DNA from 2 places in the Clostridium septicum genome. Region 2 is predicted to be linked to the other one. Evidence: predicted binding sites of a transcription regulator. Region 2 holds the regulator's gene; the other holds the start of a gene.
What was found. Region 2 encodes Rex, which represses fermentation and respiration genes when NADH is low (regulators of the CRP and FNR family bind a similar motif). Its sites were predicted from a motif close to ATTGTTAANNNNTTAACAAT; they were not measured.
Positions count from the first base shown of each region.

Region 1: a site for Rex is predicted at 3,331-3,350, ahead of adhE (bifunctional acetaldehyde-CoA/alcohol dehydrogenase). Genes of this name have one in related genera too.

Region 1 is NZ_CP023671.1:270,200-276,671, reverse strand. It holds gene CP523_RS01225 (acetyl-CoA carboxylase biotin carboxylase subunit) at 1-780, shown strand, start outside; gene accD (acetyl-CoA carboxylase, carboxyltransferase subunit beta) at 773-1,648, shown strand; gene CP523_RS01215 (acetyl-CoA carboxylase carboxyltransferase subunit alpha) at 1,641-2,456, shown strand; gene CP523_RS01210 (HutP family protein) at 2,550-2,963, shown strand; gene adhE (bifunctional acetaldehyde-CoA/alcohol dehydrogenase) at 3,450-6,074, shown strand; gene CP523_RS01200 (hypothetical protein) at 6,222-6,472, shown strand, end outside.
Region 2 is NZ_CP023671.1:2,109,156-2,115,627, reverse strand. It holds gene CP523_RS09580 (acyl-CoA dehydrogenase) at 1-823, opposite strand, end outside; gene CP523_RS09575 (short-chain-enoyl-CoA hydratase) at 908-1,690, opposite strand; gene CP523_RS09570 (redox-sensing transcriptional repressor Rex) at 1,957-2,616, opposite strand; gene CP523_RS09565 (heavy metal translocating P-type ATPase) at 3,148-5,382, opposite strand; gene CP523_RS09560 (ArsR/SmtB family transcription factor) at 5,398-5,757, opposite strand; gene CP523_RS09555 (zinc dependent phospholipase C family protein) at 5,961-6,472, opposite strand, start outside.

The DNA.
Region 1 (6,472 bases), 1.6 Mb from region 2:
TTTGGTGATGATAGAATATATATAGAAAAATTTGTAGAAAAACCTAGGCATATAGAGTTTCAAATATTAGCAGATGAATATAATAATGTTATTCATTTAGGTGAAAGAGAATGTTCTCTTCAAAGAAAGAACCAAAAGGTTTTAGAAGAAGCACCATCCACATTTTTAAATGAAGATTTAAGAATGGAAATGGGAGAGGTTGCTAAAAAGGCTGCAAAGGCAGTAAATTATAAAAATGCAGGAACTATAGAATTTTTAGTTGATAAATATGGAAATTATTACTTTATGGAGATGAATACTAGAATACAAGTGGAACATCCTATAACAGAAATGATTACAGATGTGGATTTAGTTAAAGAACAGCTGAAGATAGCCTCTAAAATTCCTTTAAATTTAAAACAAGAAGATATAAAAATTTTAGGGCATGCAATTGAGTGCCGAATAAATGCAGAAGATCCAAGTAATGATTTTAGACCTTGTCCGGGAACTATTAAAGAATTATGTATGCCAGCTGGAATGGGAGTTAGAATAGATAGTGCTATATATTGTGGATATAAAATTCCTCATAATTATGATTCTATGATTGGGAAATTAATAACTTTTGCAAAAACAAGGGATGAGGCAATTATAAAAATGAAAAGATCTCTAGCGGAATTTGGTATTGGTGGAGTTACTACAAACATAGATTTTCAGTACTGGCTAATTCAACAAGAAGAATTTTTAAGAGGAGAATATGATACCTCCTTCTTAGCAGAAAAGATGGTGAAGAAAGATGCTTAAGGACTTATTTAAAAAAAATCAATATGCAACTGTAAGTAAAGTAACTTTTGATACTACTGAATTTGATGAAAAGCCTAATATTCCATCAGGAATGTGGACCAAATGTGATAAGTGTGCAAGTATGATTTACACAGAGGATCTAGAGTCTAATTTTAATGTATGCACTAAATGTGGATTTCATTTTAGAATAAATGCTAAGGAAAGAATAAATCAATTATTTGATAAGGGATCATTTAAAGAATTTTTTTATGAAATAGTTACCAGAAATCCTTTGAATTTTAAAGGATATGAAGAGAAAATAAAAAAAGGTATAGTTTCATCAGGAAACAAAGAAGCTGTAATTACAGGAGTAGGAAAAATAAATGATATAGAAATTGCAGTAGCTATTATGGATAGCTATTTTATGATGGGAAGTATGGGGAGTGCAGTAGGTGAAAAAATAACTAGAATAGTTGAACTTGCAACAGATAGAAATCTTCCTATGGTGATATTTACAACTTCAGGTGGAGCTAGAATGCAAGAGGGGATATTTTCTCTTATGCAAATGGCAAAAGTATCAGCAGCACTTGCAAAGCATGATGATAAAGGGTTACTTTATATAACTGTTTTAACAGATCCTACTACAGGAGGGGTAACTGCAAGTTTTGCTATGGAAGGAGATATTATATTAAGTGAGCCTAATGCTTTAATAGGATTTGCAGGTAGGAGAGTTATTGAAAATACTATAAAAGAAACTCTTCCAGATGATTTTCAAAGTGCAGAGTTCCTACTAGAAAAAGGATTTGTTGATGCAATTGTTGAAAGAAAAAACCTAAGAGGGCAACTTTATAAGATATTATGTCTTCATGGAGGTGAAAATAATGAGTAGGGAATTAATTAGAAGTATATCTGTTTGGGATAAGGTAAATGTTGCAAGACATAAAGACAGACCTAATGGAAAGTTTTATATAGATAATATTTTCGAAAATTTTATTGAATTACATGGAGATAGAAACTTTGGTGATGATAAGGCTATAATAGGTGGAATAGCCTCAATTAATAATGAAAGTGTTACTGTTATTGCAATTAATAAAGGTGAAAATACTAAAGAAAATTTAGAAAGAAATTTTGGAATGCCAAATCCAGAAGGATATAGAAAGGCATTAAGGCTTATGAAGCAAGCTGAAAAATTTAAAAGACCTGTAATTTGTTTTATAGATACTCCAGGAGCTTTTTGTGGAGTTGGAGCTGAAGAAAGAGGGCAAGGTCAAGCCATTGCACAAAATTTAATGGAGATGAGTAGATTAAAAACTCCAATTATTTCTATTGTTATTGGAGAAGGTGGAAGTGGAGGTGCATTAGCACTGGCAGTTGCAGATAAAGTTTTAATGCTAGAACATTCGATATATTCTATTTTATCTCCAGAAGGTTTTGCATCTATTCTTTGGAAGGATGGAAGTAAAGCAAAAGAAGCGGCAGAAGTGATGAAAATAACGGCTCAAGACTTAAAAGAATTTAAAGTAATAGATAAAGTTATAAGAGAACCAAGAGGCGGAGCACACAAGCACAAAATAAGAATGGCTCTTGGAATTAAAAAGGAACTTTTAGAATATATAAAAGAACTAAAAGAAAAGGAAATAGAAGCTCTTTTAAATGAACGATATCAAAAGTTTAGAAATATAGGGAATTTCAATTAAGAAAAACAGCAAAATTAGCTGTTTTTCTTTTTATGATTAAAAAAGTATGTTATTATTATGGAAAGTAAAATAAGTTAGAGAGGTATTTTGTTTATGGGTAATAATAGTTTAGAAGTTGCCAAAATAGCAACTAAAATGGCTATTTCATCTAGAGAAGAAGAAGAAATACTAAAAATAGACTTTAAAAAAGAAGGTTTCCTAGTTACTGCAGTTAATATTGGAGGAAATATTAATGAATCTACTTCTAAAATTTTAGAAAGAGCTTTAGTTGCATCTAAGAGAAATGGTGTAATAAGAGAAGAGCATTTACATGAAGGTGGAATAATTGGGGCAACTAGGGATGCTCTTATGCAGGTATGGAATAGAGCAAGTGGGCAAAATGTTGGTGGTAAAATTGGAATTGCTAGAAAAGGTGAACATTTAAGTGTATGTATATTTTTAAGTGTAGGATTGTTACATTTAGATGAAGTTGTTATAGGAATAGGACATAGAGCAATTTCTATGTAATAAATAAAAGGTAAGGATTAAAAATCCTTACCTTTTATTTTACTAAAGTTTTTAATTTTACAATATGGAGAAAATATCCACAACATTGTTATAATAATAACAATAAAAAACTTAAAATAGTAAAAAACTTTATTGTTAAATCTTTGTTAACAATAAAATATACTTAGGGAAACAATTTAGAAAAAAGAGAATAATCAGAATATACAAAAAAATAAAAATGTAGAATAATATCATTACAATAGGGAAAAATAAGACTGATAGCGGGTTAATGGGTTGAAATAAATGGCTATTTTCCCCGCTTGAAGGTAATTTGATTTATTATCTAAAAGTTTTCAAAAAATAATTAGAAAAAAATTTACCAAAAAAGATTGACAAAAAATAAACAATCTAATACAATTAACTTGTAGTCAATAAGAAATTGATGGAGAAAATAATAAATAATAAAACGATAAAAATAAAATTTATATATTTGTAGGAGGAATAACAATGGCAGTTACAAATGCACAAGAGTTAACTCAAAGAATTAAAGAACTTAGGGCAGCACAAAAAGTGTTTGCTACATACACTCAAGAACAAGTTGATGAAATCTTTAGACAAGCGGCTATGGCAGCTAATGATAACAGAATTAAATTAGCTAAAATGGCAGTAGAAGAAAGCGGAATGGGAATAGTAGAAGATAAGGTTATAAAGAACCACTTTGCAGCTGAATATATATATAACCAATACAAGGATATGAAAACTTGTGGAGTTATAGAAGAAGATCATACTTTCGGTATTACTAAAGTTGCAGAACCAATAGGAGTTATAGCGGCTATAGTTCCAACTACAAACCCAACTTCAACAGCTATATTTAAAACTTTAATAGCTTTAAAGACTAGAAATGCAATAATTATATCACCTCATCCAAGAGCTAAACATGCTACAATAGCAGCAGCTAAGATAGTGTTAGAAGCAGCAGTTAAAGCAGGAGCTCCAGAAGGAATAATTGCTTGGATAGATGAACCTTCAGTTGAATTATCACAAAATGTTATGAGAGAATCAGATATAATTCTTGCTACAGGTGGCCCTGCAATGGTTAAGTCAGCTTATTCATCAGGAAGACCAGCTTTAGGAGTTGGAGCAGGAAACACTCCAGCAATTATAGATGAAACAGCTCACATTAAGATGGCTGTAAACTCAATACTTCTTTCAAAGACTTTCGATAACGGTGTAATTTGTGCATCAGAACAAAGTATATTAGTTATGGATTCAATATATGATGCAGTTAAGAAGGAATTAGCTGAAAGAGGAGCTTACATCTTAAAGGGTGAAGAAATAGATAAGGTTAGAAAGATAATATTAAATGAAAAAGGTGGCTTAAATGCTAATATGGTTGGTCAATCAGCTTATAAGATTGCTGAAATGGCTGGAGTTAAGGTTCCAACATCAGCTAAGGTTTTAGTTGGAGAAGTTGAATCAGTTGAATTAGAAGAACCATTCTCACATGAAAAATTATCACCAGTATTAGCTATGTATAAAGTTAAATCTTTCGATGAAGCTTTAACTAAGGCTTGTAGATTAATAGAATTAGGTGGTATGGGTCATACTTCAGTATTATATACAGACCAAGTTAAATCAACAGAAAGAATTGCAGCATTCGGAGCGGCTATGAAGACTGCAAGAACTTTAATAAATATGCCAGCATCACAAGGAGCTATCGGGGATGTATTCAACTTTAGATTAGCACCATCATTAACATTAGGATGTGGATCATGGGGTGGAAACTCAGTTTCAGAAAACGTTGGTCCTAAGCACTTAATAAACATCAAGAGTGTTGCTGAAAGGAGAGAAAATATGCTTTGGTTTAGAGTTCCAGAAAAGACTTACTTTAAATATGGTTGTTTACCAATAGCTCTTCAAGAATTACATGAAATGGGTAAAAAGAAAGTATTTATAGTTACAGATAAGGTTTTAGCTGAACTAGGATATACAAATCATATTACTAACGTATTAGAAAGATTTGGAATGGACTTTAGAGTATTCTCAGAAGTTGAACCAGATCCAACTTTAAAGGCAGCTAAGAAGGGTGCAGAAGCAATGCTTGCATTCCAACCAGATGTAATAATTTCATTAGGTGGTGGATCACCAATGGATGCTGCTAAGATTATGTGGGTTATGTACGAACATCCAGAAGTTAGATTCGAAGATTTAGCTATGAGATTCATGGATATAAGAAAGAGAGTTTACAAGTTCCCAACTATGGGTGAAAAAGCTATGATGGTAGCAGTACCAACTTCAGCAGGTACAGGATCAGAAGTTACTCCATTTGCAGTTATAACTGACGAACAAACAGGAGTTAAATATCCACTTGCAGATTATGAACTAACTCCAGATATGGCTATAGTTGATGCTGAACTTATGATGAGTATGCCAAAGGGATTAACTTCATGTTCAGGAATTGACGTATTAGTTCATGCTATAGAAGCATACGTATCAGTTTTAGCTTCAGAATATACAAATGGTTTAGCGTTAGAAGCTATAAGATTAGTATTTAAATACTTACCAGATGCTTATAATGAAGGAACTACAAATGTTAAGGCAAGAGAAAAAATGGCTCATGCTTCATCAATAGCTGGTATAGCATTTGCTAATGCATTCTTAGGAATTTGCCACTCAATGGCACATAAATTAGGTGCATTCCATCACTTACCACACGGTATGGCTAACTCATTATTATTAAATGAAGTTATAAGATTCAATGCTACAGATGCTCCAACTAAGCAAGCAGCATTTGCGCAATATAAGTATCCAAATGCAGCATGGAGATATGCTAGAATTGCTGATTACCTACAATTAGGTGGAAATACTGATGCTGAAAAGGTTGAATTATTAATTAAGGCTATAGAAGACCTACAAGCTAAAGTTGGAATGCCTAAGACTATAAAGGAAGCAGGAGTAAGCGAACAAAACTTCTATGCTACATTAGATGAAATGGTTGAGCAAGCATTTGATGATCAATGTACAGGAGCTAACCCAAGATACCCATTAATGAGCGAAATTAAGCAATTATACATTAATTCTTTTGAAGCTCCAAAGGCACCTGTAAAGGAAACAAAGAAGAAAAATAAATAAGATTAATTTATCTTAAAATAATATATGTAAGAGATTTTCTATAATTTTAGAAAATCTCTTATTTTTATTTAATAAAATATATGACATAATAAAAGTTGTGATATTATATAATATAAGTGAATTTTTATAAAAAGGGGTTTTAGTAAAATGAAAAGAATGGTAATTAAAACTGTAGGTGTTTTAATGATAATTTCACTTTTGTTTACAGGATGTACATCTATAGTATCAAATAGTGAGAATAAAAAAATTAAAGAAACTATAGATTTAGTGTTATCTTATGATAAAGGATATGATGATACAGTAAGTAAATATATAAGTAAAGTTAACTTTAATATTGTTAACTATGTATCTTTTTATTCTACATATTTAGGAGATGCATCTTTAGAAAAGTATGAAAG
Region 2 (6,472 bases):
TAGGTCTGCCAAATTGCTTTCTTTCTTTCATATAAGCTACAGCTTCTGCAAATGCGCCTTCTGCAATACCTAAAGCTTGTGCAGCAATACCAATTCTTCCACCATCAAGAGTTTTCATTGCAATACCAAAACCTTTTCCTTCTTGTCCAACCAAGTTTTCTTTTGGCACTATACAATTTTCCATTACTAATTCAGTTGTTGAAGATGCTCTAATTCCAAGCTTTTCTTCTTTCTTTCCAATTGAAAATCCTTTGAATTCCTTTTCAACTATGAATGCTGATATTCCTTTTGTTCCTTTGCTCTTATCTGTCATTGCAAATACTATAAATGTTTCAGCTACTCCACCATTAGTAATGAATATTTTAGATCCATTTAATACATAATGATCTCCTTCTAAAACTGCTACTGTTTGTTGCCCAGCTGCATCTGTACCAGCTCCTGGCTCTGTTAATCCAAATGCTCCTAGTTTTTTACCACTTGCTAAATCAGATAAATATTTTTCTTTTTGATCCTTATTACCAAATTGTTCTATTAATGATGCACAAAGTGATGTATGTGCTGATACTATAACTCCTGTTGTAGCACAAACCTTTGATAACTCTTCAACAGCTAATATATATGAAAGTGTATCTCCACCTGCTCCGCCATATTCTTTAGCAAATGGTATTCCTAACATTTTAAGTTTTGCCATTTTCTCTACATTTTCAATAGGAAATCTTTCTGTTTCATCTATTTCTGCAGCAATTGGCTTAACTTCATTTAATGCAAATTCTCTAACCATTTGTTTTACTAATTCTTGCTCTCTAGTTAATTGGAAATTCATTTAATTATACCTCCTCGTATTAAACACTTCTACTTAATAATAGTTTGAATTTTTCAATTATTTTTTCTTTATATAATGTTCTGACTATTTATTGTAGAAATTTTTACTTCTTCTTTCAATAAAAGCAGTCATTCCTTCAACCTGATCTTCAGTTGAGAAACATTTTCCAAAATCTTCGGCTTCTATTTCAATAGCACTATCTATATCCACTTGCATTCCCCTATTAATTGCATCCTTACATAGTTTTACTGCTATTGGTGCATTTGCTATTATTGTATTTGCCATAGCTTTTGCTTCATCCATTAAACTTTCTAATGGCACAACCTTATTTACCAGACCTATTCTTAAAGCTTCATCAGCTTTTATTATTGCTCCAGTATATATTAATTCTTTAGCTTTACCTTCTCCAACTATTCTTGCTAATCTTTGAGTACCTCCAAATCCAGGTGTTATTCCAAGACCTGTTTCAGGTTGCGCAAATTTAGCTTTTTCTGATGCGATTCTTATATCACATGACATGGCAAGCTCACATCCACCACCAAGGGCAAATCCTGAAATCGCTGCAATAACTGGCTTGTCTAACTTTTCTAATTTTCTGAATACTTTATTTCCAAGAAGTCCAAATTCTTTCCCTTGTCTCTCATTCAATTCTCTCATTTCTGCAATATCAGCACCTGCTACAAATGACTTTTCACCAGCACCTGTCAATATCACACAATAGATATTTCTATCCTTTTCTAAATCTGATACAACAGTATCAATGTCTTTTAGAGTTTCTGAGTTTAAAGCATTTAATGCTTTTGGCCTATTGATTGTAACAATAGCTAAGTTGCCTTCCTTTTCAAGAATTACATTTTTTAATTCCATATTCAGGTCCCCCTTTTATACTAAAAATTCATATGATTTACTAAAAAAACATATTAAAAATATTTAATTTGTTAAATTTAATTTGTTGAATTTCGTGAAAAAAATTGAACATTCAGAAATCTCTTTTGTTAATATTGTAACAATTTAAGCTAAAAAATAATTGAAGCATCAGCTTCAATTATGATTATAAACTTTAGATTTTTGTTTTGCAATAACTATTTCTAGTTTATGTTATTTTTGTAAGTTAATTATCTTTATTTATCTAGCTAATCTTCAATCTTTTTTTCATCTTCTCTATCATCCTTATGAAGTAAATAAATTAGAGTTAATAAACTTTCAGATAAATGTACATTTTCAACTATAACATCTTCTGGTACTACTAAATCTACAGGAGCGAAATTCCAAATTCCTTTTACTCCCCCTTGAATTAATGTATCACAAACCTTTTGAGCATTTATTCTCGGAACGCAAATCATACCAATATCTATACTATTATTTCTTAAGAATGATTCTAAGTAATCTATATCTTGAATTTCTATGCCTCTCATTCTTAACCCTATTAACTTAGGATTTGCATCAAATATACCTTTAAGACTTAATCCTAGTTCTGAAAATCTACTATAATTAGCTACAGCCTGACCTATGTTACCTGCACCTACTATAAGAGTCTTATACTCCTTATTTAATCCAAGTATAACACTAATTTGTTTATATAAGTCTCTAACATTATAACCGTATCCTTGCTGTCCAAAATCTCCAAAACAATTTAAGTCCTGACGTATTTGAGAAGCTGTGAACCCTATTTTTTCTCCTAGTTCTTTTGATGATATTCTATCAACATCATTTCTCATCAATTCCTGTAAATATCTATGGTATTTGGGTAATCTCTTAATTACAGCCATAGAAATGTTTTTCTTCTTTTCCATACTGTACCGTCTCCTTAGCCATTCTTATTTTAAATTTCACTGTATATACATAATAATATCATATGAAATCCATATAATCTATATTTTAACACTTTTATATTAGTATTTGAATATTTTTAGTTATCTATTTAACAAAGATTATAATTTTTATCTCCGTTATAGAACTTAAAATTGAAAATTAATTAACTTACACTATTATAATTATAGATATTAATTTAATAAAATATTATTTATTTATACTTATTTATTATTTTACTTATTATTTATGTAAATTAAACTTCAAAATACAACATTTTTTTCTTTAATTAAAATATTTTAAATAAAAAAAAATGAGACTTATGTATAACGTAGCAGATCCGTTATACATAAGTCTCTAGTATATACAAAGCTTAACCACTTTGTAACCAAGATCAGAGATCTTGTATGCTTCCCTTATGCCTGAATGTTCTCAACCTAATTCATTATATTTAAAATGATGAAATTTGTCAATAACTGCACTACAAATTTATATATATATATTTTTTTTAATTATTACTTTAAACATCTTGTAGAATTTAATACTGCCAATATCGTTACTCCTACATCAGCAAAAACTGCTTCCCACATAGTTGCAACACCAAATGCACCTAGAATTAATACAAATACTTTTACCCCTAAAGAGAAAATTATATTTTGCCATAAAACTTTATTTGTTTTCCTTGCAACATTAATTGCTTCAACTAAAGCTTCTGGTTCATCCTTCATCAATACAACATCTGCAGCTTCTATAGCAGCATCTGATCCTATATTCCCCATTGCCACACCTACATCCGCTCTAGCTAAAACTGGTGCATCATTAATTCCATCCCCAACAAAAGCAACTTTTCCTTTTTCTGACTTTTTATTTAATATTTCTTCTATTTTCTCTACTTTATCTCCTGGTAATAACTCAGAATAGTATTCGTCTATTCCTATGCTTTGTGATACTTTTTCTGCAACAAGCCCATTGTCCCCTGTTAACATTACAATTTTTCTTACTCCAACTTGTTTCAATCCTCTAACAGCCTCTTTTGCTGCTGATTTTATCTCATCTGAAATAATTATATTTCCTTTATATTCATTATTAATTGCAATATATACTATTGTACCAATTGATTCTACTTCACTATAATCAATATTAAACTTATTCATTAATTTATAGTTTCCAAGAAGAATTTCATCATTATCTATTTTAACTTTTATTCCATGTCCTGATATTTCTTCATAATTACCTATTATATCTTTATTTATTTCTTTTCCATAAGCTTTCACTATTGATTGAGCTATTGGGTGATTAGAAAAAACCTCTCCTAAAGCTGCAATTTCAAGTAATTTATCTTCACTTATATTTACTGGATTTATTTCTGTTACTTCAAATATTCCTTTGGTTAATGTTCCAGTTTTGTCAAAAACAACAGTTTCTACATCCTTTAAAGCTTCTAAATAATTTCCACCTTTTACTAGTATACCTTTTTTAGATGCTCCTCCAATTCCTGCGAATAAACCTAGAGGAACTGAAATAACTAATGCACATGGACAAGAAACAACTAAGAATATTAAAGCTCTATATATCCATTGTTGAAAACTTGCATCTTGCATTACAATTGGTGGAATTATAGCTAATGCTAATGCTAAAAATACAACTATAGGAGTATATATTTTTGAAAATTTTGTTATAAATTTTTCTGTAGGAGCTTTTTTGTTAGAAGCATTTTCTACTAATTCTAATATTCTTGATACTGTAGATTCGCCAAATTCCTTATCCACTTTAACTTTTATAACTCCGTTAGTATTTATGCAACCGGCAAGTATTTCTTCATTTTTATTAACTTCTCTTGGTACTGACTCCCCAGTTAAAGCAGAAGTATCTACAAAACTACTTCCTTCTATTACTACCCCATCTAATGGAACTCTTTCACCTGGCTTAATAATTATAATATCTCCAATATTTACATCTTCTGGTGATACTTTAATTTCCTTATCTTCTTTTAATAGATTAGCATAATCTGCTCTTATATCCATTAAAGCTGTTATTGATTTCCTTGAACGATTAACTGCATATCCTTGGAACATCTCTCCAACTTGATAAAATAGCATAACTGCAACACCTTCTGGAAATTCTCCAATAAAAAAGGCTCCTAAAGTTGCTACTGTCATTAAAAAATTTTCATCAAAAAGTTCGCCTCTTATTATATTTCTAAAAGCAGTTAATACAACATCACCACCTATTAACACATAACTTGATACAAATAACACTACTGATAGTATAGATTTATCTTCAAAAATCATTGCAATAGCATATATAATAGCTCCAATTATAAGCCTTAAATTATCTTTTATTTTAAAACTTCCATGTGAATGATTATGGCCATGTCCACTTTCCTTTAACTCTTCATTATGATTATGTCCTTTTTCAGTACAGCATCTATCATTATTAGAATGACTATGATGCTCTTCTTTAACAGAGCAGCTTGATTCAGTACATATATTCCTTTTCGAAATATTTCCATTATTTTTTTCAGATACTTTTACATCTGGCTCTAATTTTCTTACTATTTCTTTTATTTCTTTTATTATTTTCTCTCTAAGTTCTTCTCCATTTATTTCTATTATTAATGTTGACGTAGAAAAATTTAAATTTGCTTCTGATACGCCTTTTATTTTATTGACTTTATCCTCTATTTTATTACCACAATTAGCACAAGTTAAACCTTCTAAAAATAGCTTAATATTATTTAATTTTCCCATTTATACCCCTCCTATTTATTCAGTAATATGCCTAAATCCTTCATCAAAAATATGCTTTACGTGTTCATCGTCTAATGAATAATAAATAACTTTTCCTTCTCTTCTAAATTTAACTAACCTACTAGATTTTAATACTCTTAATTGATGTGAAATGGCTGATTGATTCATTCCTAATAATGCAGCCAAATCACATACACACATTTCTGATTGAAATAGTGCACAAAGTATTTTTATTCTTGTAGAATCACTAAAAGCTTTAAATAAATCAGCTAAATCATATAATATCTCATCTTGTGGAATATTTTCTTTCACTTTATCTACTACATTTTTATGAATTATATTACAACTACAACTTTCTGTTTTTCTCTCTTCCATAACTATCCCCCTAACATATGAATAATTGCTCATATGTTTATTTGTTTCTATTATATTCTTTTCATACTAAAATTGTCAACATTTCAATTTATTTTTATATAAAAAAATAGATTAGTTTTAACTAACCTATTTTAATATTTAAAATCAAAAAAATTTCTAACTATATATTTATTTTATAAATAAAAAAGCTTGGATTATCCAAGCTAAATTACCATTGAAAAATGTTCTTTTATTTTTTCATTTAAAAGTACTTCACCCAATATCATATTTATTATGCTATCACAAACATAATAAGCAAATGTTAAGTCATGATTAAAATCAATTTTTCCTTCGTATTCATTTTGCAAACTTAAAATATATATAGTAATCTCTTCTGAAGTTAAATGAGAGTTTATATCTTTTTTTATTTTAAATTCTTTAGCTACTTTTGCTAAATCTTTTTCATAAATAATATGATCTTTCATAGCATTAGGATTTTTAAATTCCCATCTTTGATTATGTGGGACACAAAAATAATCACATAAAAAATGACAAATAACTCCTAACTCTTGATTAAACTTATTTATAGAATATTTAGTATAAATATCATTAACTGTCAAAGACGATAAAAACTCTATTTTTTTTACTATCATATCGAAACTCTCATCAAAATAATGTTTTTTAAGCTTATATTTGGATGCACAATCTGGTTTAATATTACCCCAAACAAAATGTG